DNA from 3 places in the Nocardia sp. NPDC050717 genome. Region 2 is predicted to be linked to each of the others. Evidence: riboswitches for the same ligand, from Rfam matches in the RefSeq annotation. Region 2 holds a riboswitch; each other region holds the start of a gene.

The links. A riboswitch is a leader RNA that binds a small molecule or an ion and turns the genes downstream of it on or off. The one in region 2 is predicted to bind S-adenosylmethionine.
Region 1: linked by a shared signal. The riboswitch ahead of AB0H56_RS09275 (bifunctional o-acetylhomoserine/o-acetylserine sulfhydrylase) and the one ahead of AB0H56_RS30690 (aminotransferase class V-fold PLP-dependent enzyme) in region 2 are both predicted to bind S-adenosylmethionine.
Region 3: linked by a shared signal. The riboswitch ahead of AB0H56_RS16525 (hypothetical protein) and the one ahead of AB0H56_RS30690 (aminotransferase class V-fold PLP-dependent enzyme) in region 2 are both predicted to bind S-adenosylmethionine.

Annotation. Positions count from the first base shown of each region.
Region 1 is NZ_JBFAHR010000003.1:177,977-187,654, reverse strand. Features, by position in the region: gene AB0H56_RS09280 (homoserine O-acetyltransferase) at 1-736, opposite strand, end outside; gene AB0H56_RS09275 (bifunctional o-acetylhomoserine/o-acetylserine sulfhydrylase) at 733-2,049, opposite strand; SAM riboswitch class IV at 2,131-2,241, opposite strand; gene AB0H56_RS09270 (hypothetical protein) at 2,485-3,141, shown strand; gene AB0H56_RS09265 (BTAD domain-containing putative transcriptional regulator) at 3,223-8,004, shown strand; gene AB0H56_RS09260 (hemerythrin domain-containing protein) at 8,154-8,789, opposite strand; gene AB0H56_RS09255 (NADP-dependent isocitrate dehydrogenase) at 9,111-9,678, shown strand, end outside.
Region 2 is NZ_JBFAHR010000026.1:604-10,281, reverse strand. Features, by position in the region: gene AB0H56_RS30715 (N-6 DNA methylase) at 1-1,492, opposite strand, end outside; gene AB0H56_RS30710 (hypothetical protein) at 1,489-1,728, opposite strand; gene AB0H56_RS30705 (hypothetical protein) at 2,039-3,454, opposite strand; gene AB0H56_RS30700 (S8 family peptidase) at 3,447-5,639, opposite strand; gene AB0H56_RS30695 (ATP-binding protein) at 5,664-6,794, opposite strand; SAM riboswitch class IV at 7,058-7,172, shown strand; gene AB0H56_RS30690 (aminotransferase class V-fold PLP-dependent enzyme) at 7,218-8,531, shown strand; gene AB0H56_RS30685 (excalibur calcium-binding domain-containing protein) at 8,695-9,231, shown strand; gene AB0H56_RS30680 (hypothetical protein) at 9,251-9,559, opposite strand; gene AB0H56_RS30675 (flavin reductase family protein) at 9,575-9,678, opposite strand, start outside.
Region 3 is NZ_JBFAHR010000007.1:167,486-177,163, forward strand. Features, by position in the region: gene AB0H56_RS16515 (phenazine antibiotic biosynthesis protein) at 1-304, opposite strand, end outside; gene AB0H56_RS16520 (3-deoxy-7-phosphoheptulonate synthase) at 301-1,509, opposite strand; gene AB0H56_RS16525 (hypothetical protein) at 1,542-2,147, opposite strand; SAM riboswitch class I at 2,160-2,250, opposite strand; gene AB0H56_RS16530 (GNAT family N-acetyltransferase) at 2,473-2,970, shown strand; gene AB0H56_RS16535 (class I SAM-dependent methyltransferase) at 2,999-3,610, opposite strand; gene AB0H56_RS16540 (esterase) at 3,710-4,048, opposite strand; gene AB0H56_RS16545 (metallophosphoesterase) at 4,238-5,323, opposite strand; gene AB0H56_RS16550 (hypothetical protein) at 5,361-6,587, opposite strand; gene AB0H56_RS16555 (sugar porter family MFS transporter) at 6,781-8,259, opposite strand; gene ppk2 (polyphosphate kinase 2) at 8,440-9,375, shown strand; gene AB0H56_RS16565 (hypothetical protein) at 9,381-9,678, opposite strand, start outside.

The DNA.
Region 1 (9,678 bases), on a different contig from region 2:
CGCCCTCGGTGCGGTAGGTCAGGTGCGCGATCCGGCGGGCCAGGCCCATGCCGGTCATCGGCGCGCGACCGGTGCCGTGATAGTCGCCGCCGAGCCAGTCGGGGTCGGCGGTGATGATCGCCATCTGGGTGGTCTGGGTGCCGATCTGATCGGCGGTGGCCCTGGCGCCGACGGCCAGCACCAGCGCGGCCGCGACCCGCTCGGGCTGCCCGATCATCCACTCCAGCACCCGCATGCCGCCCATCGACCCGCCGACCACCGCGGCCAGCCGCTCGATCCCGAGCAGATCGAGCAGCTGCGCCTCGGCGACGACCTGGTCGCGGATGGTGAGGTCGGGAAAGCGGGAACCCCACGGCGCGCCGTCGGGCGCGAGCGAGGACGGTCCGGTGCTGCCGCGACAGCCGCCGAGCACGTTCGTCGCGATCACACACCACTCGTCGGTGTCGACCGGGGCGCCGGGACCGACCATCCCCTCCCACCAGCCGGGGGCGGTGTTGTCGGCGCTCGCGATGACCTGCGAGTCACCGGTGAGCGCGTGCTCGACCAGCACCACGTTGTCGAGCGTGGGCGAGGGCTCGCCCCAGCGTTGCACCGCCAGCCGCACATCGGGGACCACGGCGCCGTTCTCCAGCGCCACATCCCCGATGGCGACCACGCCGAGTCGCCCGTCCGGCGGCGGCAGCAGGGCCACCCCGGTCGCGGGACGGGCGATCGGCGATTCGGTGCTCACAGTCACGTGTTCGCCGCCGCGAATCCGGCCCGCAGATCGGCCAGGATGTCGTCGATTCCCTCGATGCCCACGGCGAGCCGGACCAGCCCCGGGGTGACGCCGGAGGCCAGCTGCTCCTCGGGCGTCAACTGCGAGTGCGTGGTCGACGCCGGGTGAATCACGAGAGAACGCACATCACCGATGTTAGCGACATGGCTGTGGAGGCTGAGAGCGTCCACGAACTTCTTGCCCGCGTCGACGCCGCCCGCCAGTTCGAACGAGACGATCGCGCCAGCGCCCTTGGGGGCGAGCTGCTTGGCCCGCGCGTGCCAGGGCGAGGTCTCGAGGCCCGCGTAGTACACGGCGTCGACACCCGGCTGCTCGGCGACGAACTTCGCGACCGCCTCGGCGTTGGCCACGTGCCGCTCGATCCGCAGGCTCAGCGTCTCGATGCCCTGGGCGATGAGGAACGCGTTGAACGGCGACACCGCCGCGCCCAGGTCGCGCAGCAGCTGCACGCGGGCCTTCAGCGCGAAGGCGGGCGCGCCCAGGTCGGCGAAGACCGCGCCGTGGTAGCTGGGGTCGGGCTCGGTGAAGCCGGGGAAGCGCGCGTTGCCCTCGGCGTCGCGCACGGTCCAGTCGAAGGTGCCGCCGTCGACGATCGCGCCCGCCACCGCCGCGCCGTGGCCGCCGAGGTACTTCGTCGCCGAGTGCACGACGATGTCGGCGCCGTGGGCCAGCGGCTGGATCAGGTACGGGGTCGCGACGGTGTTGTCCACGAGCAGCGGCAGGCCTGCGGCGTGGGCCACCTCGGCGATGCCGGGGATGTCGAACACGGCGCTGCTCGGGTTGGCGATGGTCTCGCCGAAGAAGGCCTTGGTGTTGGGCCGGACGGCGGCGCGCCACTGCTCGAGGTCGTCGGGGTCCTCGACGAAGGACACCTCGATGCCGAGCTTGGGCAGCGAGTAGTGGAACAGGTTGTAGGTGCCGCCGTAGAGGTGCGGGCTGGACACGATGTGGTCACCGGCGCCGGCGAGGTTCAGGATCGCGTAGGTCTCGGCGGCCTGGCCGGAGGCCAGCAGCAGCGCCGCGACGCCGCCCTCGAGCGCGGCGATGCGCTGCTCGACCGCGTCCTGGGTGGGGTTCATGATCCGGGTGTAGATGTTGCCCGGCTCGGCCAGACCGAACAGCGCGGCGGCGTGATCGGTGTCGCGGAAGGTGTAGGAGGTGGTCTGGTAGATCGGCAGCGCCCGCGCGTTGGTGCTCGCGTCGGGGGCCTGGCCCGCGTGGATCTGCTTGGTCTCGAACGACCAGTTCTCGGGCAGGGCGGAATCGGACATGGCTACATGCTCCAGGGGTTGTGCGTCGGTGGGTTCAGCTGGGGCGGATCGACGGACAACAACACATGGGGGCCTCCTGCGAATGCGCGCTTGCTCCCGACCTTCGAGAGCCCGGTCATCACCCGGAGCACCCCACCGCAGCTGGAGGGTTGCCGACCAGCGAGCCGGGGCTTGACGCTGGTACTCATGACCTTGCCGTCATGGTAACCGGACAGCCCGCCCACACGGAAACTTCCCGCCGAAACGTCGCCTGGATCACTTTTCCGCCGGTGCGCCGGGCCCGGTGTGTCGGGCCCGGCGCGTGCGCGAGCCGTCACCGCGGATCGCTCGGTCGTCGCGGGCTCGCGACCGCTCGATGCCGGACCGAGTCGCCGGCCGATCCGGTCGCAAATCGTTCGCAAGTGGGCGCCAATCGGCCGCGCGCAGGCTCGGCGCATGACGATCGAATACGCCTCCGAAACCCGCCAGGCCCCGGATGCTCCCGTGCCGCACCGCCCGGACCGCGCACGCGCGGTGACCCTCGCCGTCGGCGCCCTGCTGTGGGCCGTGGGCAACCTGCTGCACCCGCTCGAACACTCCGAGGACGCCGTGCACGCCCCCACCTGGACGGCCGCGCATCTCACCTTCGCGGTGGGTGCCGTGCTGATGGCCGTCGGCCTGCCCGCACTGGTCCGCGTCATCCGCAGGGCGGACGGCGGCTGGGCGAGCCGGATGCTCACCCTCGCGCACGGGCTGCTGTTCGCCGGGCTGGCCGTGGTGATCCCGATCGGCGCCTATCACGAGACGTTCGTGAGCACCGGGGTCGACCATCACACCGCGAGCGAGATCGCCGACGCGTCGGCCGCCGTGCTGGCGCCGCTGTCGCTGGCGCTGCTGCTCGGTTTCGTGCTGCTCGCGGTGTACGCGCTGATCCGGCCCGCCGCGGTCTTCGGCCGGTGGTCGGGGGCGCTGATCATCGCGGGCACGCTGTCGATGACGATCGCGGCGATGATGCCCGGCCTGCTGCCCGGCGCAGAGGGCTGGTGGATCATTCCCGGCACGGTCGCCCAGGGTCTCGCGATCGGCGTCGCGGGGGTGCGTATCGCCCGGTAAATTGACCGTATCGAACAGGAAGGACCGTACGGCGGCGCGACCGCCGTACGCATCGATGTACTCGGCCCGCTGCGGGTCGAGGTGGGCGAGCGGCCCGCCGATCTGGGTGGGCCGCGTCAGCGCGCGCTGCTGGCCAGGCTGGTGCTGGCCGGCGGCGAGGTGGTGTCCACCGATCGGCTGATCGAGGACCTGTGGGCGGGCGATCCGCCGCCCAAGGCACTTGGCGCGCTCCAGGCACACATCTCCTACCTGCGCCGCGCGATCGAACCGGCGCGTCCGCCGCGCGCGCCCGCCACCGTGCTGGTCTCCGAGGCGCCCGGCTACGCCCTGCGCCTCGATCCCGCCGCCGTCGATGTCTGGCGATTCGAGCGGCTGCTCACCGCGGGCGATCCGGACGACCCCGCGCACCGCTACCAACGGCTCGGGACGGCGCTGGCCTGCTGGCACGGCGAGCCGTACGCGCCCTTCGCCACCGCGCACTGGGTGCTCGCGGAAGCCGCCCGCCTGCACGAACTGCGCCGCGTCGCCGTCGAAGGGCGCGCCGAAGCGGCGCTGGCCCTCGACCGCCCCGACGAGGCCTTCGCGCTCCTGCACCGCCACGTCACCGACCACCCCGACCGGGAGAACGCCGCCCGCCTCCTGGCCCTTACCCAGTACCGCCTCGGCCGCCAGCTCGACGCCCTCGCCACCCTCCGCGCCCTGCGCACCTACCTCGACACCGAATTCGGCGTCCACCCGAGCCCGGCCGTGAACGCCCTCGAAACGGCCATCCTCACCCACGCCCCGGAACTCGACCAGCGAGCGGGATCGCACCTCGCTGACCCTGCTCCCGGTCGCTTCGCGGGCGGCAGTGGGTCCGTCCGAGCTCTCCCCCGGGCCGGCGGCGGGCCTATATCGGATGACCGGATGGACGCCGGTGTGCCGGGCGGTGATCGGCCGATGGACGGCGATGGGCGCTTCGCTGGTCCGCGTGTGGGCGGCACAGGGTCCGCCCAAACTCTCCCCGGGGAGGGCGGCGGGTCCGCATCGTATGACTCGGCGGAGGCCGCCGGGCCGGGCGCCGATCGGCTGGCGGGCGGCACCGGGCACGGCGCTGATCGGCGTACGAGCGGCGCCGGGTCCGTACGAGCTCTCTCCGGGGCCGGCGGCGGGTCTACATCGGATGACCGGATGGATGCCGGTGTGCCGGGTGGCGATCGGCCGATGGACGGCGATGGGCGCTTCGCTGGTCGGCGTGTGGGCGGTAACGGGCGTTTTCCTGGTGGTGCGGAAGCCGAACCCCCAGTGCGGGTTCCGGGGTCGGCCGAGGTCACTCCGGTATCGGAAGGTTCCGACTCCGGCACCGAGGTCGATCTCGGCGGCGGGCAGGGGTGGCCGGGCGCACGGATCGGGTCGGCTGGTCCGGCGGTCGGCATCTCGTTGGAACGTACGTGGACATCCGAGCCCGCGGTGGTCGGCTATGCCGCCGAGCGCACGGCACTGCTCGCCGAGTCCGCCGCGGTGATCTCGCACGGTCGCGCTCGGGTCGTATGGCTGGAAGGCGAAGCGGGCGCGGGCAAATCGACGCAGGTCGAGGTGCTGGCCGCGACGTTGGCGGCCGACGGATGGTCGGTGGCGAGCGCATCGTGCCCCGAGGTCGACGGCGCCCCCGCCGCGTGGGCCTGGGTGCATCTGCTCGACGGACTCGATCCGACCTGGGTATCGGCGGTGGGGGAGGATCAGGCCCCTGCGACGGCGGAAGGTGTCGGGGCACAGGCGGGGCCGTTCGCCATCGCGCGGGCGGTGGCGGAGGTGTGTGGTCGGTGTTCGGCCGGTGGGCCGTTGCTGGTCGTGCTCGAGGACGTCCACCGGGCCGACAGCGCCACCCTGCAGATTCTGCGGCAGGTGGTGGCATGGCTGACGCGGCGGCCGTTGCTGGTGCTGGTCACCATGCGGGGCTCGGAGGCCGACGCGGGCGTGCGGGCAACCGCCGCGGCCTTGGCGGGGTCGACCGGTCTGCGGCTGGAGCTGGGCGGGCTCGACGGCGCGGCCGTGCGCGCGGTCGCGGAGCGCGCCGGGCTGACCCCGATCGACGACGACACCGTCGAGTGGCTGCGCGCGCGGACCGCGGGCAATCCGCTGTTCGTCCGCGAGGTCGCCACGCTCGCTGCGGCGGTGGGCGATCTGCGCGCGGTGCCCGAAGGAGTGCGAGCCGTGCTGCATCGCCGCATCGCCCGGCTCCCCGCCGGCGCCGCCCGCGCCCTGCGGCTGGCCGCGGTCTGGGGCGACGACATCGACTTCGACACCCTGCTCGCCCTGACCGCCGAACCGGAGGACACCCTCGTCGACCTGGTCGACACCGTCACGGTCGCCGGCCTCGTGCGCGTCGACACCGACCGGATCACCTTCGCCCACGCCCTGATCCGCGACGCGGTCTACGGCGACATCCCCACCCTGCGCCGCGCCCGCCTGCACTGGTCCGCCCTGGAACTACTCGAACGCCGGGTCCTCGGCCCCGGCGCGCCCCTCGTCCCCGCCGCCACGGGCCCCGGTCCCGATCCCGTCGCCGCACGGGCCCACAACGTGGACAGCACCGCGACCGGCAGCACCAGATCCGCCGCCGCGGCCCCCGATTCCGATCCCCTCGCCGCCGCGCGGACTGACCGTGCGGACGGTGCCGCGTCCGGGACCGGCGGCGCTGGTGGTCCGGCGTGGGCTGCGGGTGAGTCGGCGGGAGCCGGCCGGGTTTCTGGTTCCGCGTGGGCTGACCGTGCGGACGGTGCCGCCTCCGGGACCGGCGGCGCTGGTGGTCCGGCGTGGGCTGCGGGTGAGTCGGCGGGAGCCGGCCGCGTTTCCGGCTCCGCGTGGGCTGACCGTGCGGACGGTGCCGCCTCCGGGACCGGCGGCGCTGGTGGTCCGGCGTGGGCTGCGGGTGAGTCGGCGGGGACCGGCCGCGTTTCCGGCTCCACGTGGGCTCACCGTGATGCCGGGACCGGCAGCGCTTCCGATCCCACCTCGGTCGCCCCCGCCGACGCACTCGCCACACTCGACACGGTCATCCTCGACGCCATGGCGCACCATGCCATCGCCGGCGCCGGCTCCGCGACGGCCACCCGCGCGCTGCGCTATGTTCTCGCCGCCGCTCGCAGGCGCACCGCCCGACGCGCCCACCAGGATGCCGAGCCACTGTGGCGCGCGGCGCTCGAGCTGCACGCGCGGGCGGGTCATGACAGCGCCTCGGCAGTCCGCGCGGACCGCTTGGCCGCCCTGGCGACCCGCTGCGCCTTGATCAACGCCCTCGCCTACGGCGGCAGCGACGAACAAGCCCGCCGCCTGCGCGCCGAAACCCTGACCATGGCCCGCGCGCTGATGCCCACCGACCGCACAGCAGGACCGAGCGACCGGGGCGATACGCGAGCAAGCCATGGCAACGCCGCCGGGGCCGACGCCGCGCGGTCCGGCCATCGCGAAGGGGCTGCCTCCGATGGCGCGCGAACCGGCGATGACCGAGCGGCCGGTGACGCCGATGCCTTCACAACCCATCGCGAAGGGGCTGCCTCCGATGGCGCGCGAACCGGCGATGACCGAGCGGCCGGTCGCGCCGATGCCCCCACAACCCATCGCGAAGGGGCCGCCGCCTCCGACGGTGATCGGACAGGCCATGACCACGCGGCCGGCGACCACGATGCACTCACAACCCACCCCGCCGCCGAAGAAGCGGCGCCCGGCCGCCTCCGGTCCGCCGTGCCGGACCCGGGACAGGCGTTCGACCCCCGGATCGACGAAGACCCCGTCGTCGCCGTCCTCACCTGCTGGCGCGCCCCCACGTTCTGGACCAGCCGGGACCGTGGTCTGCCCGACGCCGACATGGCGGCCGATCTCGCGTCGGCGCTGGAACGCACGACCGCGCCGGATCTCCGCGTCCGGCTCCTCGTCACCACCGTGTTCGCCGTCGAGGGGTTCGACAATCCGCGTGCCTTCGCCAGCTCGGTCGAGGCCGTGCGCACCGCGCGCGAGCTCGGCGACGCCGAGCTGCTGTGCGCCGCGCTCAACGCCAGGGCCTTCGTCGCCCTCGGCCCCGATCTGTGGCAAGAGCGCGCCGGCCTGACCGAGGAGCTGCTGCGCGTGGCGACCGCGGCGGGCCTGCCGGAGTACCAGGCCGTCGGGCACTTCCTGCGCTTCCTGGTCGCCTCGGGCGCCGGCAGGCTCGTCGACGCGCGGTCGGCGATCGCGGAGGCGCTCGACTGCGCCGAGGGCGGTCAGCTCGGCCCGCTGCTGGTCGTCTCCACCGCGCACCTGGCCGTCCTCGCGGTCCTGCGCGGTGACCTGGCCACCGCCGAGGCGATCGACACCGACCTCAGCGCGAAGATGATCGCCGCGGGCAACGCCAACGGCGCCCAGCTCGTTCTGCTGGCCCAGATGATGACCGGATGGGCGCGCGGCGACCTGGCCCCTGGCCTGGACGGCTACGCCCAGCTGTACGCGGTCGCGCCGCACGCGATCAGCTACGTGTACGCCCTGGCCCTGCTCGACGCGGGCGACACCGAGCGGGCGGCCACGGTCCTCGATGCGGGCACCGAGGTCCTGCGCGACTACTACTGGGGCGCGATGTCGGCGTTCGAGGCCAGGGTGGTCGCCCGGATCGGCACCGCCGAAGCGGCCGAGCGGCTCTATCGCGACCTGCTGCCCAGGGCGGGCACCATCGCGGGCATGGATTCCGGGTCGGTCGCCTTCGGCCCGGTCGACACCGTCCTCGCCGAACTCGCCGACCGGCTGGGCGACCACGCCGCCGCGACCCGGCACCGCGCCGCGGCCGAGCGGGTCCTCGCCGACCTGGCCACCGAGCTGGCGGCCCTCGACGAGACCGGCGCACCACTCACCTGACCACCCAGCCACCGCCGCACGAGCCGGCAGCGTCGCCGCGATGCGCGCGAGGTCCACCTCGCGCAAGCGGCCACCCACGGTCCGTGGCAGAGGTCAGGCGACCGGCGGCGGCGCCTGCCCGGCGTCGCAGGTGCCGCCCGGCGTAACCCTCAACCCCCAGCCAGCACCCGCTCCCGCCGCCGATACCGCGCCCCGAACACCGTCAGCATCGCCCGCACCGGCAGCCCACCCTCGCGCAGCACCTCGGCGCGTTCGCCGGGTGTGCAGACCGCCAGCATCCGTGGCAGTTCGAAACTCAGCACGGCCCCACCGCGGGCGGCCGCCTCGACCTCGTCCCAGCGCGCCGGGCTCAGGTACTCGGTGACGATCGGGAACACGGTCCGCTCCTCGTCGGCGATGTGCTCGGCGAGCACGGTGTGCAGGCAGGTCAACCGTTCGGCGAGGTGCGCGGCCGCCGAGGACCGGCCGTCGACCAGGTCGGCGCAGGCGGCCCTGATCCCGGCCAGCATCGGGTCGAGCTGGGCATGGTCGTCGGTGAGTTCTCGCAGATCGACCGCATCGCCCGCAGCGGCGGCGAGCAGCGGCCAGAGCACCTCGTCCTCGACGCGATGGTGATGGTGGATGGAGTCGCACAGCAGCCCGAGATAGCCGGCGACCGCGCGTGCCCGGCGGGGCGGGCACGACGCACCGGCGAGCTCGCGGGCGAGGGTGGCGAAGCGGGCGGTGTCGGCGAGCATGGCGCGGTGGGCCAGCCGGATGCCGAGCAGGTTCGGAGTCGCAGACATGTCGGTCACCTCCCGAGGGTGGGCCCGCTCACTTGCGACCCGTTTGCCATCCGCTGCCTGCGCGGTTCCGTTCTTACTCGCGAGTACGCGGAGCGGGTGTGGCGGCGGTGTCCCGGCGGGGTAACTTCGTGGAGTCCCGCACAGCGGGCCCTCCCGTCGCGGTGAGGGCGGGGGCAGCAGTACGCTCGTCTTGTTTGCACCACACGTCCCGCAGACAACGCGGGGCATATACGTTGTCTGTTGGAACAGCTGGGGTCCGCTCACAAGCGTGTTCGCCTGGCCGTGCAATGAGGGCACCATCCTAGGAGGACACGAAGATCCATGTCCAAGATCAAGGTTGAAGGTACCGTCGTAGAACTCGACGGCGACGAGATGACCCGGATCATCTGGCAGTTCATCAAGGACAAGCTGATCCACCCGTATCTCGACGTGAACCTCGAGTACTACGACCTCGGCATCGAGTACCGCGACAAGACGGACGACCAGGTCACCGTCGACGCCGCGAACGCCATCAAGAAGCACGGCGTGGGCGTGAAGTGCGCCACCATCACCCCCGACGAAGCGCGGGTGAAGGAGTTCAGCCTCAAGAAGATGTGGCGCTCGCCCAACGGCACCATCCGAAACATCCTGGGTGGCACCATCTTCCGTGCGCCGATCATCATCTCCAACGTGCCGCGCCTGGTGCCCGGCTGGACCAAGCCGATCATCATCGGCCGTCACGCGTTCGGCGACCAGTACCGCGCCACCGACTTCAAGGTCTACGAGGCGGGCACCGTCACGCTGACCTTCACGCCGGAGGACGGCAGCGAGCCGATCGTGCACGAGGTCGTGAAGATGCCCGAGGACGGCGGCGTCGTCATGGGCATGTACAACTTCAAGAAGTCCATCG
Region 2 (9,678 bases):
CACTCGCCCGCACCGCGACCGCTCGGCCAAGCACCGTGTCGTCGGGTGCGATGCGGTGTGTGAGATCTCGGACCACGCCGGGAGCCTGCGCGCCGAGTTCGCGAACGGCCAGGTCGATCTCGGTCACTGCGACCAGGCGTGGCCGGTCCTGGCCGCGCTGCTTGCGTTTGAGCCCGGTGGCGTCGACGAAGACGATCGTCGGGTCCGCCGAACGTTCGGGACCGAGCACCCACACCGTGGTGTCCGCGGGTGAGAATTTCAGCAGGTCGCCCGACAGTCGGATCACCGCGCGCAGGGCGCCCGAGGTGACCAGTCCGTGCCGAGGGTCCTCCTCGGTGCCGCGCCCCCGTACGGTGGCGGCCACCGGCATCAGCACCACCGCATGGCCGGTGCTCAGGCGGAGCGCAGTCTGCACCCAGGCGAGGTTGGCGTTGTCCTCCTGCGGGGTCCCGTACTGCCAGCCGTCCCGATCATCTCGGCCGAGATGCTGATTGAACGGCGGATTGGTGACGACGGCGTCGAACTTCTGGGCCGTGCGCCGACGCCACGGTTGCGCACCGGCGCCGACCTCGATCGTCGCCGTCCGTCCACGCACCAGCATGTGCATGCGGGTGCGCCGGGCGGTCTGCTGATCCGCCACCGATACTGTCAGTTTCGGACCGTCCTGGCCTGCCGGCGCGGGCACGGCCATGGCGAGTTCGCCCTGGCGGGCGTAGGGGTCGGCGACCGTGTGTGGCGCGCCGTCGGCGGGGATCGCGGCGAGCCCCATCAAAGTCGCGATCTCCGGTGGTGTCCGGTAGTCCAGCGCGCTCGCCGTCCGCTGGTCCTCCCTCCTCGACAGGATCGACTCGAATCCCAGCACTCCCAGGTTGGCGCAACGACGAACCAGCCGCCCGTGTGATTCCTCACTCGTCGCGGACAACCTCGTGATCGGCTCCACCGCCGCGGCGTCGATGCCGAATTTGCGCAGTGCTGCGCCGACCCCGGCGACGATCCCCGTGACCCCGCCCCGGCCTGCTTCCATGAGCTGCCATGACGCGCGGTCGCAGATCCAGACGAAGGTCAACAGCAGTGCCGCGTCGAGCTTGTCGGTGTCGATGCTGCTGCGGGGGTGGAACTCGTCCTTCAATGTCTGCACCAGCGCACCGACGGTCCGCGCGGTCCGGTCGGCAAGCTTCGTGGGATCCGACAGCCGGGGCAGGTCCCGCGGCTCGGTGGTGAGTGCTTCGGTGGCCAGGGAGTTCCTGAGGCGGTCGCCGTACGTGATATCCGGCGCGTCTGTGGGCTGTTGCAGTCCGGCCGGGACGGGGCGGGCGTCTAGCCATGGCAGTACCTCCCGCACCGAGTACGTCACCGAGCCACGTTCGCTGCGGCCCTGCGGAAAGCCCAGGTCACGTCGGACCCAGTTGCTGATGGTGCCGAGCTTGACGTCGATCATTCCGGCGAGTTCGGTCTGCGAGACCCTGCGCTCGTCGTTGTCCGGGTCGGTCATCGGAGTCCCCCGACCAGCGGTGCCAGCATCGAGTACGCGTCCGCGAGCTTGCCGGGGGCGAGCACCACCACAACGGCGACCAGGAGGGCGATGAACCTGCCTGGCGTGCGGATCGCCATCAGGATGAAGGTCTTGCGCCATGTCAACGTGCCGTCGATGATCGCGGCTTCGATCGGGTCGGTGCCGGTCCCCAGAGTCCTCGGGCGATCAGGCAGGTTGTTGTTAGCGGAAGGCATTGTCCCCTCAATCTTTTGGCAGTTCGCCGGTAGGAACAACAGTGCCACTTCCCGCCGGAAGTCTCTAATTGTCACTTTTCAGCCTGACCTGTGCCGGAGCGTCGGTTTTCATGGATCGTGTCAATGAATCACCAGTACCTGCACAGATTCAGACGTTGCCGGAGGTACGTGCAACGTCTGCTGACAGGTGCGTAGTACCAGTACGCAATTTGCCTGAGCGCGCTCTTCGACCTAGCGCTGACGCCCTGGGTACACGACTGAACGCGCACCTCGGACCCCAGGGGACTGGGACAGTGGGCTTCGAGCGCGCTCAGGGATAGCCGACGACGTTGCGGGCGCCGGGTTTACGGGCCGCGAGGTAGGTGGCCGTTCGGTGCGCGACCTGGCGTGCGACGGGTGATTCGGGGTCGAGTTCGGTCAGCTCGAACGACACCTTGCCCTCGTGATCGTGGTGGATGATCAGCGAGTCGTCGATGATCCGGTAGATCGCGCGGATCTCCCCGTGTGCCCAGGCGACGAGGTAGCGCAGGTGCACGGCCCTGGCGAGGGACAGCCGCCAGTACATGCGTGCCGAATCGCGCAGCCGCGCGGGACTGATGCCGGGGTACCAGCCGTAGCCCGCCCGTTCCCGGCCGGGCTTCGGACTGTCGGCCGGGACGACATCGTCCGGCTGCGGTGCCCGGTCGGCGGACGGCGATCCGGGGCCGTCCTCGGCGGGGTCCGCGGGCACCCAGTCGCCCAGGTCGACCCACAGGATCTCGCCGTCGCGCACCTGCTGACCGCCCCGGGTCACCCGGCCGGGCGGCGGGCGGCGGGGTGGTTTGGCGCGTTTGCCCAGGACCGCGACGACGGTGGGGAGCTCGTGGCCGGGCGCTGAATCCCCGAGTGGCCGGCCGGTGGCGGGCGGATCAGTCGCCGGGGCGCCGGTGGCCTGAGTGAGCCGAACCGGGCGGTAGTCCGGCGTGTCCTCCTGGACGAAACCGAGGAGACGATCGAATGCCGACGAACCGGCGATCCCGATCGGTGCGGCGCCACCGCGCGGGGTGCACCCGTCCAGGCACATCAGGGTGCGGCCCTCGGCGAAGACGGATTCCGGGGCCACCGAGCGCAGCCCCTCCTCGTCGAAGAGGCGGCGCAAGACGTGCGCGGCCACGATCACGATGGCGGTGTCCGAGGGGCTGACGTGCTCCACGCATCGGGTGACGTGCCCGACGTGCGCCGACGCCGACTCCGCGTAGAACAGGTAGTAGGCGGTCGCGCCGAAGTGCGTCGCCGCGTCGAGCAGGTCCGCCCGCTGTGCCGCGGGGAGGGCGCCTGCCTTGATCGGTGCGCCGTGCCTGGCCCGCTTGGCCTGGATGAGCATCCGCACTTCGCGCGCACCGGTGGGTTCCTGCACGCTGTAGACGAAGTCGGCGCCCACGCCGCGCCTGTCGCGCCGCTTGTTGCCGCCCTCCTCCGGCCGGGTGAGCAGCCGCAGCCCACCGGCGCCCGCTGCCGGTGTGGCAGGCCGCCACGCCGCGCACCGTTGCGGCGGAACGCAATCCGGGCAGGCCGCGTCGATGCGGTAGTCCACGCCGGTCAGATGCCCGAGCAGGAGTTCGGTGAACGTCTCCTCCTGCCAGGGGAATGTGCGCGCACCCAGGTGCTGCAGGCGGTACACGCTCTGGCAGCTCAGCCGGCGCGCGGCGATCGGGTCGACGAAGATCTCGGCCGGAAACTCAGACATCGAGCGGAATGTCCACGGTCGGGCGCAGTGCTTCCAGCTGTGTGACGTAGGCGCTGAGCACCCGCTCGTACAGGTCGTCGACCTTCGCGTGGCGCACCGTGATCACCATCGAGTACCGGATCGGCTGCGCCGCGCTCGTGGGGTGACCAGCTTGCCGCGCGTTGTGATGGATGTCGAACACGGGATTGCGCAGGCTGTTGACCCGCTTGCTGCGTTCGGCGTGCAGCACGGTGTCCCATTTGTGGGCGGTGCGCCGCAGCGCGGATTCGGGGTCGAGGTCGGTGGCGCGGAAGAACGGCGCCGAATCGGGGTGGATCCTGGTGGGCTCGGCGAACTTCTCGTCGTGTGGCCGGAAGGTGACGTCGAGTCCGCTGCGGGTGTAGCTGCCCGGATCGGCCGGATCGACCGCGGTCGCGTAGACCAGGGTGGCGCGAATGCGCACCATCCCCGCGGGCAGGGCCGCAGGCAGCGGGATCTGCGCGCGCAGGTACTTCGCCGGAGTGAGTTCGCCCTGGTAGAGCACCCGTGCCTCACCGTCGCCGCACAGCACGAGGTCGGCCAGGGTGGCGGCGAGGCGGCCGTGGCCGGAGTCGGAATCCGGTGAGCTGCTGCGTCGTTCGGCGGTGTGGACGAGCAGCGCCTTCAGGTCGAGCGCTCCCAGCTTCGGGCCGAACAGGGTTCGCGCGCCCAGCGCGGCGCGCATGGCCATCGGCGCCGCGAAGCTGGTGCCGGAATCCGGCCGCGCGAAACCGTCCGGGCCGACCACCTGGAACGGCTCGTGATCGCTGCCGCCGAAGGCGAGCAGATCGGGCTTCACCGTGCCCGGCGAGCGGCCGGGCCCGATCGCCGAATAGGGCGCGCGCGTCCACTGCGTGCCGGTGCGATCCGAGGAGCCGACCGCGAGCGCGTTGACGCTGTCGGCCGGAACCTGCACGCGCGCGTTGCCACTGGGCCGATCCGCTTCGCCGTTGTTGCCGACGGCGATGGTGGCCAGGGTGGTGCCGTCGCTGAGGTAGTCGTCCCAGAACGCGGTCCAGGCGTGCACCTCGTCGTCCTCGATCGGCAGCTCGGGGCCGATGCTCACGTTCACGAACTCGTATTTGCGCTGGCGGAGCACGCTGTCGATGCGGTCGATCGCCGCGTACAGCTCGCACTGGTCGTCGTCGGTGTCGGAGTCGAGCACCTGATAGTGGTCGACGTAGCCGTACGGAATCGGCACCGGCGCTGCGGGATCCACACTGCCGAACAGCAGCGCCGAGGTGACGCGGTGGCCGTGCTCGAGGAACGCGCGCTGTGGCGCGGCGCTGTCAGCGAAGGTGTGCGCGTCGACCCAGCGGTGCAGCGGCGTGCGCGACGGCAGCCCGCCGTCGAACACCGCGACGGTGATCTCCCGATCGGTTGGCTCTGCCGTCGGCAGCTCCGGGCGGAAGGTGGAAAGCGTTGCGGTGGCGTGGGAATCGCGTCCCAGCTGGGTGCGCATGCGCGGCATCCGGCGGATCACCCTGGTGAAGGAGTAGCCCGCCAGCTCGGTGACGGCGGCGACGGTGCCGGTGACCGGGACGAAGGCGAGGCCGCCGTTGTCGAGCCTGCGATCGATGGCCACCTCGAGGTCGAGATCGCGGGAGAAGTCGAGCAGTCCCTGCAACGCGATGTCGCGGTCGGAGTGCAGCACCAGCTCGGCCACGGTCTCCGCCTCGGGCCGCGCCGACGTGAGCCGCAGCCGGTCGGCGGGTGCGTTGAGCCGGAATTCGGCCAGGCTGACGATGCCGAGTTCAGTTCCGCGCAGCGGAGTTTCGGCGTGGATCCGGGCGTCGAGCAGGCGCAGGTTGGCGCGCGTCGTCGCGAGGAAGAGCAGCGTGCTCGCGCGTGATCCGGTCTCGGCGGGCACGGTCACCGGCCTGCTGCCCAGCGGTTCGAAATCCATCGCCGCGAGCAGCCTGGTGGGATAGCCGCTCTTCGACGCGTACTGGGGATGCAGCGTGACCGCGGTGACCGTCTCGTCGTCGGGGCAGGCGACCTTCGGCAGCGTCACCGCGCTGTCCACCGCCGCCCGCACCATCGGCGCCAGCCGGGCCCGCGCCTGCGCGACGGTGTACGGCGGTGGCGGAGCGCCGCCACCTCGGCCGGCCACGATCGGCGCGGTCAGCCGCTCGCCGAAGCCGATCAGAAACCGCGGTCCGGCCACCCCGAAATCCCCCCAGCGAGCGTGCTATTGCCGTTGATGCGTGAAACCACGGAGGGTATCGCGCGACACCCCCGTCAGTGCGCTGATCTGGCGCTGAGACAAGCCTGACACGCCGACGAGCTTCTGTGCCAGCTGTAACCGATCCGTTCGCGGAAGTTCAGCTACCAGATGCGCGGAATGCTCGGCAATCAGTCCGGGCAGCGGCTGGTCCTCCAAGACGCACCGGCGCCGCAGGCGCAGCATCGTGCGCTCGATGTCGTTGAACGACAAGCCCTTCGACGCGATCGCGGCCGCGTCCACCGCGGCGTCGGGCAGCGGCTGCCCGGCGAAACGACGGATCGCCTCACCGCGCTGCTCGGACTCGGGCAGGTCGAAGGTGACCGTCACGTCGAAGCGCCGCCAGACCGCGCGGTCCAGCAGTTCGGCGTGATTGGTCGCGCCGATCACCAGGCCCGCGTCGGCAGGCCAGTCGTCGATCTGCTGAAGCAGCACGGTGACAAGGCGTTTCAGCTCGCCGACATCGCGATCGTCGTCGCGGCGCTTGGCGATCGCGTCGAGCTCGTCGAGCAGCAGCACGCACGGGCGGTGCTTGGCATAGTCGATGGCGTGGCGCAGGTTGGTGCCGGTCTTGCCGAGCAGGCTGCTCATGATCGTGGCCAGGTCGAGCACGACCAGCGGCAACGACAGCTGGTGCGCGAGCCAGGCGGCGGCCATGGTCTTGCCGACGCCGGGCGGGCCGACGAACAGCAGGCTGCGGGCCGGGGTGAGATCGGCGGCGGCGAGCCGGTCGGCCTGCGCCCGCTCCTCGATCACCTGGGTGAGCACGCGATAGGTGCTCGGCGGCAGGATCGGCACCTCGACGGTGCCACCGGGCGGGAGCACGCGGAGCAACGGCAGGCGGCTGTCGCCGTCGACGGGGATCGGGGTGTCGAGGTCGGCGCGCAGCGGGTTGGCCCGGGTCGGGTTCTGCCGGAGCAGGCCGATCAGGGCCTCGGCGAGGGCGGGCAGGTCGGTGCGGTGCCGTCGCGCCGCCCGGCGGACGAACATCGTGACGTCCTGTTCGCGGCCGGCGAGCGCCAACCGGGCCAGGTGGACGAATTCGTCCGAGAGATCGGCGTTCACGTCCGCCGGTGTGGAGCTCAGGGCGTGTGACATGGTGTTCTTCCGATCGATGACATGGACTGATTTCGCTTCACTCGATCGTACGGCGTCCATCGCGGGCAAAGTTCACCCCTCGTGTACCGGTTTGACATCAGAACCCACCCGCAGCGCCACGTTGATCTGCCGAGTCGTCGGCGTAGCTGTCGCCTTCGTCGGATGCTAGTTGGGCGCGGTCCCGGCGTCGGCGATTCGTGGCGCTCCGGGCGCGCCGATCGGTGGTTGACAGCCGGCGTGATCGTCTGTCACTCTCGTTCACAGGTCACGAGTACCAGCGTCAAGCCCCGGCTAGCTGGTCGGCAACCCTCCTCCGCGGTGGGGTGCTCCGGGTGACGACCAGGCCGCCGTCCGCAGTGGGCGCGGCAAGCGCGGACTCGCCTTCTTCGATGAACCGGGTCCCTGAGCCGACGGGATTTCGTGATGACCGCAGTAATCGACCCCACCTGTGCCCTGGCCGCCGTCTCCGGCGCCGACCTGCGCGTACCGCTCGTGCAAGGTGGCGACAGCACCTACGCCAACTTCGACTACGCGGCGAGCGCGCCCGCGTTGCGGCAGGTCACCGACCGGATCTCGCAGCTGCTGCCGTACTACGCCAGCGTGCACCGCGGCGCGGGCTACGCCTCGCGGATCTCCACCGAGTGCTACGAGGCCTCGCGCGGCTCGGTGGCGCGGTTCCTCGACGCCTGCGACGACCAGGTCGTCGTGTTCACCCGCAACACCACCGATTCGCTGAACCTGCTGGCCGGATGCGTGCCGGGGGAGACCGTGGTGCTCGACATCGAACACCACGCGAACTTCCTGCCGTGGACCGCGCACGGGCGCCGGGTCGTGCGGGCCGCCGACACCGTCGAGGAGACCATTCGCGCCGTCATCGGCGAATTGTGCAGCAGGCCCGCTGCTCTGCTCGCGGTGACGGGTGCCTCGAATGTCACCGGTGAGGTGCTGCCGCTGGAGCGGCTGGCCACCATCGCGCACCAGTGCGGTGCGCGGATCCTCGTCGACGCGGCGCAGTTGGCTCCGCACCGCCGGATCTCCCTGCGCGAGAGCGGGATCGACTACCTCGCCTTCTCCGGGCACAAGCTGTACGCGCCGTTCGGCAGCGGGGTGCTGGTCGGGCGCCGGGACTGGCTCGACGCCGGGGCGCCGTACCTGGCAGGCGGCGGAGCGGTGCGCGAGGTCGGCGTGGATCGGGTCGACTGGGCCGCGGCGCCGCAGCGGCACGAGGCCGGGTCGCCGAACGTGCTCGGCGCGGCCGCCATCGCCGCCGCCTGTGACGCGCTCGCCGCGATCGATCCCGACGAACTCGTCGCGCACGAACGTTTCCTGGCCGACCGGCTGCGCGAGGGACTGTCCGCGCTGCCCGGCGTCGAGCTGGTCCGCATCTGGTCCGACAGCCCCGACACCGTCGGCATCGTCTGTTTCACCGTCGCCGATTACGCCCCCGGTCAGGTCGCCGCCTACCTCTCCGCCGAACACGCCATCGGCGTCCGCGACGGCCGATTCTGCGCCCACCCCCTCCTGTCCCACCTCGGCCTCGACGCGGCCCTGCGCGCCAGCATCGGCCTCGGCACCACCGTCGCCGACGTCGACCGTCTCGTCGACGCCGTCACCCGCCTCGTCACCACCGGCCCCACCTGGACCTACACCGCCACCGGCGCCCACTGGAACCCCACCCCCGAAACCCGCCCCCTCACCCCCGACGCCCTCGGCGCCGCCCCCTGCCTGATCGGCTGAATTGTCCGGTCGCGGCCCGGCCATCGTTGCGACCGGGCCGCGATCGAACTATCAAGATCGAAAAGGTTTGACCCATAGATGGATTGGGTAACGGCCCGTCGATCGGTCGCGATGAACGCCCCAAGGAACGTACGACCACCAAGGGGATTCAGTGACTCGACCGATGCAACCGCCCGATCCGTGGGCCCGTCCGCCCAGGCCGCAGGACAAGAAGCGTCGCTGGCCGATGATCGCGGGGGTCGGTGTCGCCGGAGTGCTCGGCCTCGGGGTGCTCGGCAGCATCGCCGAGGAGAAGCCGTCTTCGGTGGCTGCCACGACGTCGACGACTCGGCCTGCTGAAACATCGACCACCACAAGAACTTCGACCACCACCTCGCCGACACCGACGACAACCGAGGTCAGCGCCGCGACCATCGCGCCGAGCACGACCGTCGAGATTCCGGTGATACCCGTGCCGCCGACAACCACCACTGCCTACGTGCCGCCGCCGGTGATCATCCCGACGCCGACGACCACGGTGCCCGCGCCGCCGCCGGCTCCCCGCGTCGCAGCGGTCCCGGAGCCGGAACCGCAGGCGCCCAGCGCGTACTACCGGAACTGCGCGGCCGCGCGCGCCGCCGGCGCTGCCCCACTCCACCGCGGCGAGCCCGGCTACCGATCCGACCTGGATCGCGACAACGACGGCGTGGCCTGCGAGTAGGCGAGGCCGTCGGGATTGATCAGCTCGCCTCGGGGCGCCCCCCGCCCGCAGCGGGCGTCGCGCGCTGAATAGATGAGGTCTGCACCACCGTGATGACATCACCAGCGCGCACCTGCTGCGCGACCTCGTCCGAGAAGACGAACGAGAACTCACCACGCGGCGATCGATGGATATGCATCCCGTTCAGCGTGCCATGCGCCAGTACTTCGCCCGAGCGACGGAGTTCCACGCGGTCCCCGATCTCGAACGTGCCTGCCGCGGACCCGACCACAAAAGTGTTGCGCTCGAAGCCGACCGGATACACGCCGGTGACGCGGAATTCGCGCATTCGCGGCAGATCCGTTCAGGTGTCGAGGGCGGTGGGGCGGTGGTAGGTGCCGTTGTAGTAGAGGAGGGGGGCGGCGGCGGGGGAGTCCTGGGTTTCGTCGTGGACTCGGGTGACAAGGC
Region 3 (9,678 bases), on a different contig from region 2:
GCTTGGGTGACCCGGTCGTGCCGCCCGTCTCGTAGATCAGCGGCGGCGCGCCCGAGCGGCCGAGACCGCGAGGAATGAGGTCTTCGACCCGGCTGGTGCGCAAGTGCGCGGCGATGTCGGGGAACCGGGCGAGATCCTCGTAGGAGGAGATGTCGGTCCGGGGATCGAAATCCAGGGTCTCGGCGATCCGCAGCCACAGCGCCGAGCCTGTCTCCGGGTTGAAATGCCAGTCCAGAGCGTCGCGCAGGAACTGGTCGGGATCGCGCGCGTCCCATCGGGTCGAGGCGGTGACGGGGCTGGTCATGGCGCGTCCTCTCGTGGCGCGTCGTGGCGCCAGGCATCGATGACGTGGGCGGTTTGTTCGGCGTTGAGGCGCGGATCGAGCAATGTGGTGTAGTGACGGCCCGGCTCGGGATCGCGGCCACGCTCACCGCATTCGTAGATGTCCTCGTGGGTGGCCTCGAGGTGCAGGCCGCCCGGGTGCTGGTCCTGGGAGCCGAGCACCGCGAGGAACCCGCGCAGCTCGTCGACGATGCGCTCCACCGGCCGGGTCTTGAGGCCGCGCGCGGTCGTCACCGTGTTGCCGTGCATCGGATCGCACACCCAGTTCACGGGATGCCGTTGCGCACGAAGGTGTTCCACGATCGGAGCGAGCCTGCCGATCGACGCCGCACCCATCCGGATGATGAACGTCAGGCGCCCCGGGACACGGGCGGGATCGATCCGCTCGGCCAAGGCGGCGACGTCGCGCGGTGTCGCAGTGGGGCCGATCTTGACGCTGACCGGGTTGGTCAGCGTGGCGGCGATCGCGATGTGCGCGCCGTCGAGGTGGCGTGTCCGTTCACCGATCCACGGCCAGTGCGTGCTCGCCAGATGATTGCCGGCTGGCGTCGGACGCAGGTGTGCCAGTTCGTAGTCGATGAGCAGCAGTTCGTGACTCGACCAGATGGTGCGGTCGGGATGGCGGCGGTTGTGCTCGTCGATGACGGCCATGGCCATCGCGGAGGCCTGGTGACAGTGCAGGATTCGGGCTGGATCGGGGATGCGTGCCGCCGGGGTCGGCGCGGGACCGTTCACCATCGGCCCGCGGAAGGCGGGCAGCGACCGGCCCTCGACCTGGTCATAGGGATTCGACCGGGGTTTGGTGTACTGCCCGGCTATCCGGCCCACCGCCACGGCGGCGAGTCCGGCTCGATGCGCCAGGCGGATGCGGGAGTCGTCGAGGAATTCGAGTTTGCGGGCGATCAGCTCGGGCGTCGATTTCGCTGGGTCCTCGACACAATCGCCCAGTTGCAGCACCACGGCGCGTCCGGCATTCACCGCCGCGAGTTGATTGTCGAGAATCGCGTTCGACGCCTGCTCGACGAGCGGTGTTTCGGCGGTTTCCCGAAAGGCCTTTCGTGCAGATTCCGGGTCCGGCCAGAACGGTTGCTGGTCGGTCCGCAGTGCACGGAAACTGTCGATATGGTCGGGAATGACCGGCGTCGCCGCCGGGAGAATATTCGTCATCTGAGGTGGTCCCGTTTTTGTCGTCGCGGGTTTTATCGGCTGGCGTTCCAGATGCAGCCCCGCGCACCGCCGGGCTGTTCCGACAGCGTGCATTCAGCGCGCAGTCCTTTGGCATTGATCAGCGATGTCGTCGCCGGGACGCAGTATTCGCAGGGCGCTTCGAGCGTGATCGTCACCCCGCGTGCGCGGGCCTGTTCCCGGTAGTCCCAGATCGCGCAGTGCGCGATCTCCAGCGTGGCGTCCGCGGCGGAGGCGCTGAGCCAGCGCATCTTCGAACCATACAGTGCCGCTTGACTTTCCAGTCGACGCAGTGGCGTCACGGCATCGTTGCGGCCCTCGTCGTCGATCGCGCCGTAGATCGTTCCGTTCGTCTCGGCCCAGGCGCCGAGTTTCTCGTGCCCGAAATTGCGGACCACGAATCTCTCCATCGCCGCCTGGGCCCGGAAGAACGCGCTCTTCCATTCACTCTCGGCGGCCGGACCCGATTGCGGGATGGCTCCGTAGATCTCGTGTTTCACCTCGATCAAACGGTCGAGATGCTTCCCGCCTTGCGAGTCGACCACGAATTTCGTCAGTCCCGCTTCCGCTTCGAACAGTCGCCGACGCCACAGCTGTGCGCCCGCCCCGAATGTAGACACAGATTGCCCTCCAGTTCATCGTCACTGGCATTAGCACCTGCGACCCGTGGTCGTGGTTGCTGCGGCGTCGTCGAGCCAGTCTCTCAGCCGCTCTCGATGAAAAAGTGATCCGGCGACGACTCTAACGCGCACCGAGCACGGGCCACGAAGTCGGCGCTGCCGATCAGGGCGTTTCCGCAGGCCCTGCGGTTCCAATCCGGACGAGCGGAAAGTTCGCATCACTAAATTTCGTTGCGAGGCAAATGATTCCGTCGGCGCCGGAGCGTGGGCCACACTGGGGTCGATGGCGTACGCCACCCGGACGGCTCGGACAGATGGGGACAGCATGGCCGAGGAAAGCTTGCGGCACTGGGAGATTCGCGAGGTCGACTACGACGACCCCGACGCCGTCACGCTTCGTGACGATCTCCAGCGGTTCTATGTCGAGCGCTACGGCGGCCCCGACGACGCGCCGGTGAACCCGGACGACTTCCGGCCACCGCACGGCGCCTGCTTCGTCGGCTACCTCGCGGGCGAACCGGTCGCCGCGGGCTACTGGCACTCCCTCGCCGTGGACCGGCTCGGCACCAGCGAGCTCGTCGAACTCAAGCGAGTGCACGTGATCGCGGCGCAGCGGCGGCGCGGCTTCGCCCAGCGCCTCATCGCCGAGCTCGAACGCACCGCACTCGCCGCCGGGCACAAGGCCGCGGTCCTGTCCACCGGGCTGCGCCAGCCCGAGGCCATCGCCCTGTACAAACGCCTCGGCTACGAGGCCATCGAGGGCTTCGGCCACTACGCCGACGACAGCAATGTGACCTTCCTGGGCAGGCGGCTCAGCCCGTGATGTCCCTGCCGAGCGGGCCGGTGACGGCTCAGCGGGCGACGCCCAGCGACAGGGCACCGAACGCCTTGGGGGCACCGGCCAGGTAGAACCGGTCGAGTTCGGCGGTCTCGAAGCCCGCGCCGGTGATCAGCGCCGGGATGTCGCGGTCGAGGTGGCAGCCGCCCGCGATGCGTTGCTGGATCGGGTTCAGCCGGTGCTGCCAGGTCCGCACCGACGCGTCGGGGGCCAGTCCGTGTTCCACGAAATGCAGTGTGCCGCCCGGTTTCAGCACCCGGCGGATCTCGGCCAGCGCGGCCGCGACGTCGGGGATGGTGCACAGGGTGAACGTCGAGAGCGCGGTGTCGAAGGTGGCGTCCCCGAACGGCAGTGACTGGCCGTCCAGGCCCGCGCGTTCGATCGGAACCGAGCTCGCCGCGACGCGTTTCGCGCCGATCTTCCAGGCGACGTCGGCGGGTTCGACACCGCTGACGCGGTCGACCGCGGCCGGATAGAACCCGACGTTGTTTCCCGACCCGAATCCCACCTCGACGACGGCGCCGTGCAGCCCGGCGCAGGCGCGCCTGCGCAGCGTGTCGTTCGCGGCGACACCGCACACCTTGTCGGTGAGATGGGGCAGGATCCGGTCGGTGTAGAAGCCCATCCCTCGATCATGCTCCTGGGGTCGCGCGTATGCGGCGGGAATACGACGGTGGGCACCGATCCGTTCGGAATCGGTGCCCACCGGGACAGCGTGGCTGGATCAGGCGTTGATCGTCACCGCGTCGTCGGCGATCGAGTAGCTGATCGACCCGTTCTCGAAGTGGCTGATCTTGCCGCCCTCGATGTCCTGCTCGTCGGAGGTCGGGTAGCCCAGACGGCCGCCGGCGCCGCCCTCGGCCTCCCAGGCCTGACGGATCGCGCCGTACACGGTCTTGGCACCGGTCGGGAGCTTGAAGTAGATGACGCCGCCGGTGAACTCCTGGTACTTGCCGCCGTTCGGGGCGTCCAGCTCATCGGAGGTCGGCTGGCCCAGCGGGCTCGACGCGCCACCGGCTTCGTTGTAGTGGTCGCCGATAGCTCCGTTGACTTCGAATGCCATTTCCAGCAATTCCTTTCACACAGATAACGATGGGCAAAGCAGCGGCGAAGTTACCGCAGGTTTGCTCGGCCCGGGCGGCGACGCGCGGGCCGACATGACATCGCCAAGTTCCGTACATCCGTGCGTGGACAGCGATTCAGGTGGGCGGCACCGGCGTGACAGCACGCGGACACCCGGCGGCGGAGGCGGTCAGGCCAGGCGGCGGTCGAAGACCTGAGTGCCCGCGCTGGTGGCGGGGTCGACGGTGACCGCGCGCAGGCGCACGCTCTCGGGGGTCAGGTCCATGACCATGAAGCCCAGTTCGTGCTGGGTTTCGTAGAGTGCGGGGTGGGCGCCCGCGCGCGGCTCGGCCCCTGCGGTCTTGCCCGCCGCGCCGGAGACGATCTGGCGGGTGCCCTTCGACGACGCGGTCGGTTCGAGCACCTGCAGCGTGTGATCGTGGCCGGACAGCAGCAACGACACCTTGCCCAGCACGTGCTCTTCGAAGAAGCGTTTGGCGTGGACGCCGTTGAGCGGTTCGACGGGCAGACCCTCGTAGTTGCCCGCGTCGCCGTGCGGGCCGTTGCTCAGGTAGGGGTGGTGGGTGCAGGCGATCTTCCACGGCGCCGTGGATGCGGCCAGCGCGGTGTCGAGCCAGGCGCGCTGTTCGTTCATGTAGGGGCCGTCGACAGCCCAGTACGGGTCGAGCAGCGGCGGAATGTAGGCCGCCAGCGGGTTGAGGTCGAGGACGAAGAACTCGACCACCGGATTCTGCTCGGGCACCCGCACCGAGTAGTAGCGGCTCGGCATCCACCAGCGGGCCGAGCGGGCGTGGTACTCGACCTCGTGGTTGCCGCGCGCGAGCCATCCGCCGTCACCGGGGAACACCCCGGAGGTGTCGTGGTTGCCGAGCACCATCGCCCACGGAAAGTCCAGTCCCGCATTGGGATCCTCGAACTTGGCCGCGAACTGGGCGTCGTCGGGACCGTTGGGCCCCGACTCGTAGATGTTGTCGCCGAGGCCGACCGCCAGCGCGAACGGTTCACGCGAGTGGAAGGCGCGCGCGGCGTCGGCGACAGCCCACTGGGTGCGGGTGCCGGTGCCCGCGTCGCCGGTGATCAGGATGCGCGCCGAGCGCCCGGTGCGGGGTGGCGTGAACTTCTCGACCTCGGCGGGCACCGCGTGCGCGGGGGTGAGGCCGACGAGGGTCAGGCCGGCGACGACACCGGCCGCACCGGCCAGGACGTCTCTGCGCCCGATGCCGGTGGGGCGCGGATCCGGAGTGGAATGCGACACGTGGATGCTCACCTTCTGGTCAGGGGTCGGGGGAAACCTACACCGCGCACATCGATTGGATGACGCCACGCACGATCGGGGCCCCGTAATCGGTCGGGGCGAATGCCAGTTTCTGCGCGATCGTCAGCGGGGTGAGCACCGTGTCGGCCACGCCCGCGAACCCGGCGATCGAGGTGCCCGCGGAGAACAGCAGACTGGTGATGTCGAGGGTCAGGGTGGCCAGGTCGAACGCGTTCTCCACTTCGACCTGCGCCAACGGCACGGTGTCGAGCGCGCGCCCCTCGGCCAGGTCGGCGCCGAGGTTGGCCAGGAAGGTCACCGGGCCCATGTCGAGAGCCTCGACCAGCGGGCCGAGTTCGTCGGAGCGCCGCGGCAACAGCACCTTGGCGACCCGGTTGGCGGCCAGGAACTCCTGCAGGTCGTCGGCGGCCCGGTGCATGGCGGCCTTGTCGAGCGGCACGGCGCCGCTGTCAAGATACGCGCGCGAACGTTCGATGACGGCGGACAGCGTCAGGTCCGCGATCGGGGTGCAGGTGCCGTCGGCGTTCATGACCATCGCGGCCAGGTCGCGGATCGGCTGCGGCACGTGGACGGGTTCGGCGGTGTCGGGCCCCAGCTCCAGTGGCGGATAGGCATTCGGCGCGACGCAGCCCGCCTCGATCGAGTTCTGCACGGCGCGTGCCAACGTCTTGGTGCCGCTGAAGGCCGCTCCGACAATCGGTTTCAGGAAGAATCCGACGGTGGGCACCATGCCCGCGGCGAGCTTGGCGGGAATCTTCACGATGCCGGTGGCGAGGATGAACACCTCGATCGCGTCGTTGACGGTCAGCCGCGACACCGACATCGTCTCGTCGATCCGCCCGGTGCGCACGGCGTCGAGCCCGTTGACCAGGTAGGTGACCAGGGGGTCGTCGAGCTCGGCGGGCCGGGCGCCGACCTGTTCCGGCCGCACCGGCAGCATGTCGCGGTGGACGCGCTGCGCGGCGATCGTGGCGCGGAAGTCGGCGACCTGCTGGTCGTAGGCGGCGAGCTGGGCCGGTCCGACCACCCCCCGCAGCACCGACGCGGCGGCGGTGACGACGTCGTCGAAGGTCGGCGCGCCCGTCGTGCACAGGGCGACGCTGTCGCTGATCGGCGTGGCGGCCAAGGTGTCCGCGGGTGCGGCGTGCGCGTGGCCGGGCGCGAGCAGGACCCCGGCGGCCAGGGTGATCGCGGTGAGGGATCCGACGCAGGGCGCGGTGAGGCGGGACAGTGGCTTGCGCATGCGCGGTCATCTCCGGGGCTGGGGAACTGTGCGCACCGAAACCTAGGACCGCCCGGTTTCCGAAACAGTGCCATTTACATGAACAGCCGACCAATTTGGTCAAACGTTCAGTTAGGCCCTGGTCCGCACCTCCGGTGGCCGTACACGGGGTCATCCTCCCAGCGGAGGGCGGACGACCCCGAACGACAGCGGATCAGGTTGTGGTCGTGGGCTTTTCGACGCCCGTCTGGCCGTGCATGTCCTCGAGTGACATGCCTTTGGTCTCGGGGACGAAACGGGAGACGAACAGCAACGACAGCAGCGCGAAGGCCGCGTACATGCCGTAGGCGAAGCCGAGGGAGAAGGTCTTCAGGCTCGGGAAGGTGACGGTGATCGCCCAGTTGGCGGCCCACTGGCCCGCCGCCGCCAGCGACAGTGCCGCACCGCGCAGCCGGTTCGGGAACATCTCCCCCAGCAGCACCCACACCACCGGGCCCCAGCTCATGCCGAAGAAGATCACGAACAGGTTCGCCGCCACCAGCGCGATGGGCCCGCTGGCGCCGGTCAGTTGCGGCTGCAGCTCGCCCTCGGCGTCGGGCACCTGGGTGGCGCCGCCGAAGCAGATCGCCATTGTGGCCAGGGTGATCGTCATGCCGATCGAGCCGATCAGCAGCAGCGGCCTGCGCCCGATCCGGTCGATCAGCAGGATCGCCACGATCGTGGTCGCGATGTTGACCACCGAGGTGAACACACTGATCTGGAACGACTGCGACTCCTCGAAACCGACGGCCTCCCACAGGATGTTCGAGTAGTAGAAGATGACGTTGATGCCGACGGCCTGCTGGAAGATCGACAGGAACAACCCCACCCAGACGATCGGGTAGATCCCGCCGGCCGGGCGCCGCAGGTCCTTCCACGACGGCTTCTCCTCGCCTTCGAGGCTCTCCTGGATACGGCCGATGGTCAGCGCGAGGTTCTTCTCGCCGAACAGCATCGTCAGCACGCGGCGCGCCTCCGGGATCTGCTGCGAGGCCACCAGATAGCGCGGCGATTCCGGGATGGTCGAGGCCAGCACGCCGTAGACCAGGGCCGGGATCATCATCGACAGGAACATGAAACGCCACGCCTCGAGCCCGAACCACAGCACTTCGCCCGCGCCACCGGCGATCTCGGCGAGCACATAGTCCACGAGCAGCGCCAGGAAGATGCCGAGCACGATCGCGAGCTGCTGCAGGGAACCGAGCCGCCCGCGGATCCGCGCCGGTGAGGTCTCGGCGATGTAGGCGGGGGCGATGACCGAGGCGATACCGACACCGAGACCGCCCACGACGCGCCCGAGCACCAGGACCCACACGTCGGGGGCGAAGCCGGTCACCACCGCGCTGAGGAAGAACAGGGCCGCGGCGATCTTCATGACCTTGATCCGGCCGATGCGGTCGGCGATGCGGCCCGCCGTCATCGCGCCCGCCGCGGCGCCGAGCAGTGCCGAGGCGACTGCGAAGCCGAGAACGGCGTCGTCGACACCGAATTCGGACTGGATCGCCGCCACCGCGCCGTTGATCACCGCGCTGTCGAAGCCGAACAGCAACCCGCCCAGCGCCGCGACCGCGGCGATCCGGACGACCGGACCGTTGGCGTCGGAGTCGTCGTCGGGCAGCGCGCTCCGGTCGGTGGTAGAGCCTCCGTCGTGCATCGACTTCGTCCTCTCCGCGGCGTGGCGACGCCACGCGTCTCGCTGTGTGGGTCAGGTCGCAGTATGCACCGCGCTGACCTCAGGAGACGGTGAGGACACGCGCCACCCGCGCAGGGTGCCGTCGCGAGCGCACACCGGGAATTCACCTCGACGACACGGTGGCCGTCTAGCGTCCCTGCGATGACCGATGTCGAGACCCGCAGGCCGCCTCGCGATCTCAGCGAGATCGCCGATCTCGCCACCGCCGTTGACCTGGCCGACACCGCCGCGTTCTCCGTCGACGACACCGACGACGACGATCCGCTGCTGCTCACCGAGCCCGGCGGGCGCGTCGTGGACACCTGGCGCGAGGGCTATCCCTACGACGAGCGGCTGGCACGCACCGAGTACGAGTTCGACAAGCGGCTGCTGCAGATCGAATTGCTGAAGCTGCAGAACTGGACCAAGGCCACCGGGCGCCGCATCGTCATCGTGTTCGAAGGCCGTGACGCCGCAGGCAAGGGCGGCACGATCAAGCGGTTCATGGAACATCTGAATCCGCGCGGCGCGCGCGTGGTGGCACTGGAGAAGCCCTCGGCCAGGGAGTCCACGCAGTGGTATTTCCAGCGCTATGTCGAGCATCTGCCCGCGGCGGGTGAGATCGTGCTGTTCGACCGGTCCTGGTACAACCGCGCCGGGGTGGAGCGGGTGATGGGATTCTGCACGCCCGAACAGCATCGGCGCTTCCTCGCGCAGGCGCCGCTGTTCGAGCGGATGCTCGTCGACGACGGCATCGATCTGGTGAAGTTCTGGTTCTCGGTGTCACCGCTGGAACAGCGCACCCGTTTCGCGATCCGCCAGGTCGACCCGGTCCGGCACTGGAAGCTCTCGCCGATGGATCTGGCCTCGCTCGACAAGTGGGATCAGTACACCGCGGCCAAGGAGGAGAACTTCGCGCACACCGACACCGATCACGCGCCGTGGATCGTGGTCAAGAGCAACGACAAGAAGCGCGCGCGGCTCAACGCGATGCGCCATGTGCTCAACCTGTTCGAGTACGAGAACAAGGATGACGAGATCGTCGGCACCGCGGACCCGCTGATCGTGGGCCGCGGGCGCGACGTTCTCGGTTCCTGACCGGTCTAGCGCGTCAGCGCGGCGCGGTGCGCGGCGGCCATCAGCGTCGCCAGCTCGTCGCGTTCGGCGGGGTCGAGGGCGTCGAAGCAGGGGGCGATGAGCTCGTCGGTGGCGGCTTCGGCGGCGGCCCAGCGGGCGCGCTGGTCGTCGGTGATCGGCGCGAACGGCTCCGACCAGCCCAGCATGCGCGCGTGGGTCGGGCCGTCGGCGATCGGGGATCCCGCGATCAGGATGGCCTGCAGGGGAGTCAGCCCGTGCGCGAGGATCGCGAGCAGGTGCAGGCCACCGCGCAGTTCGCGCAGC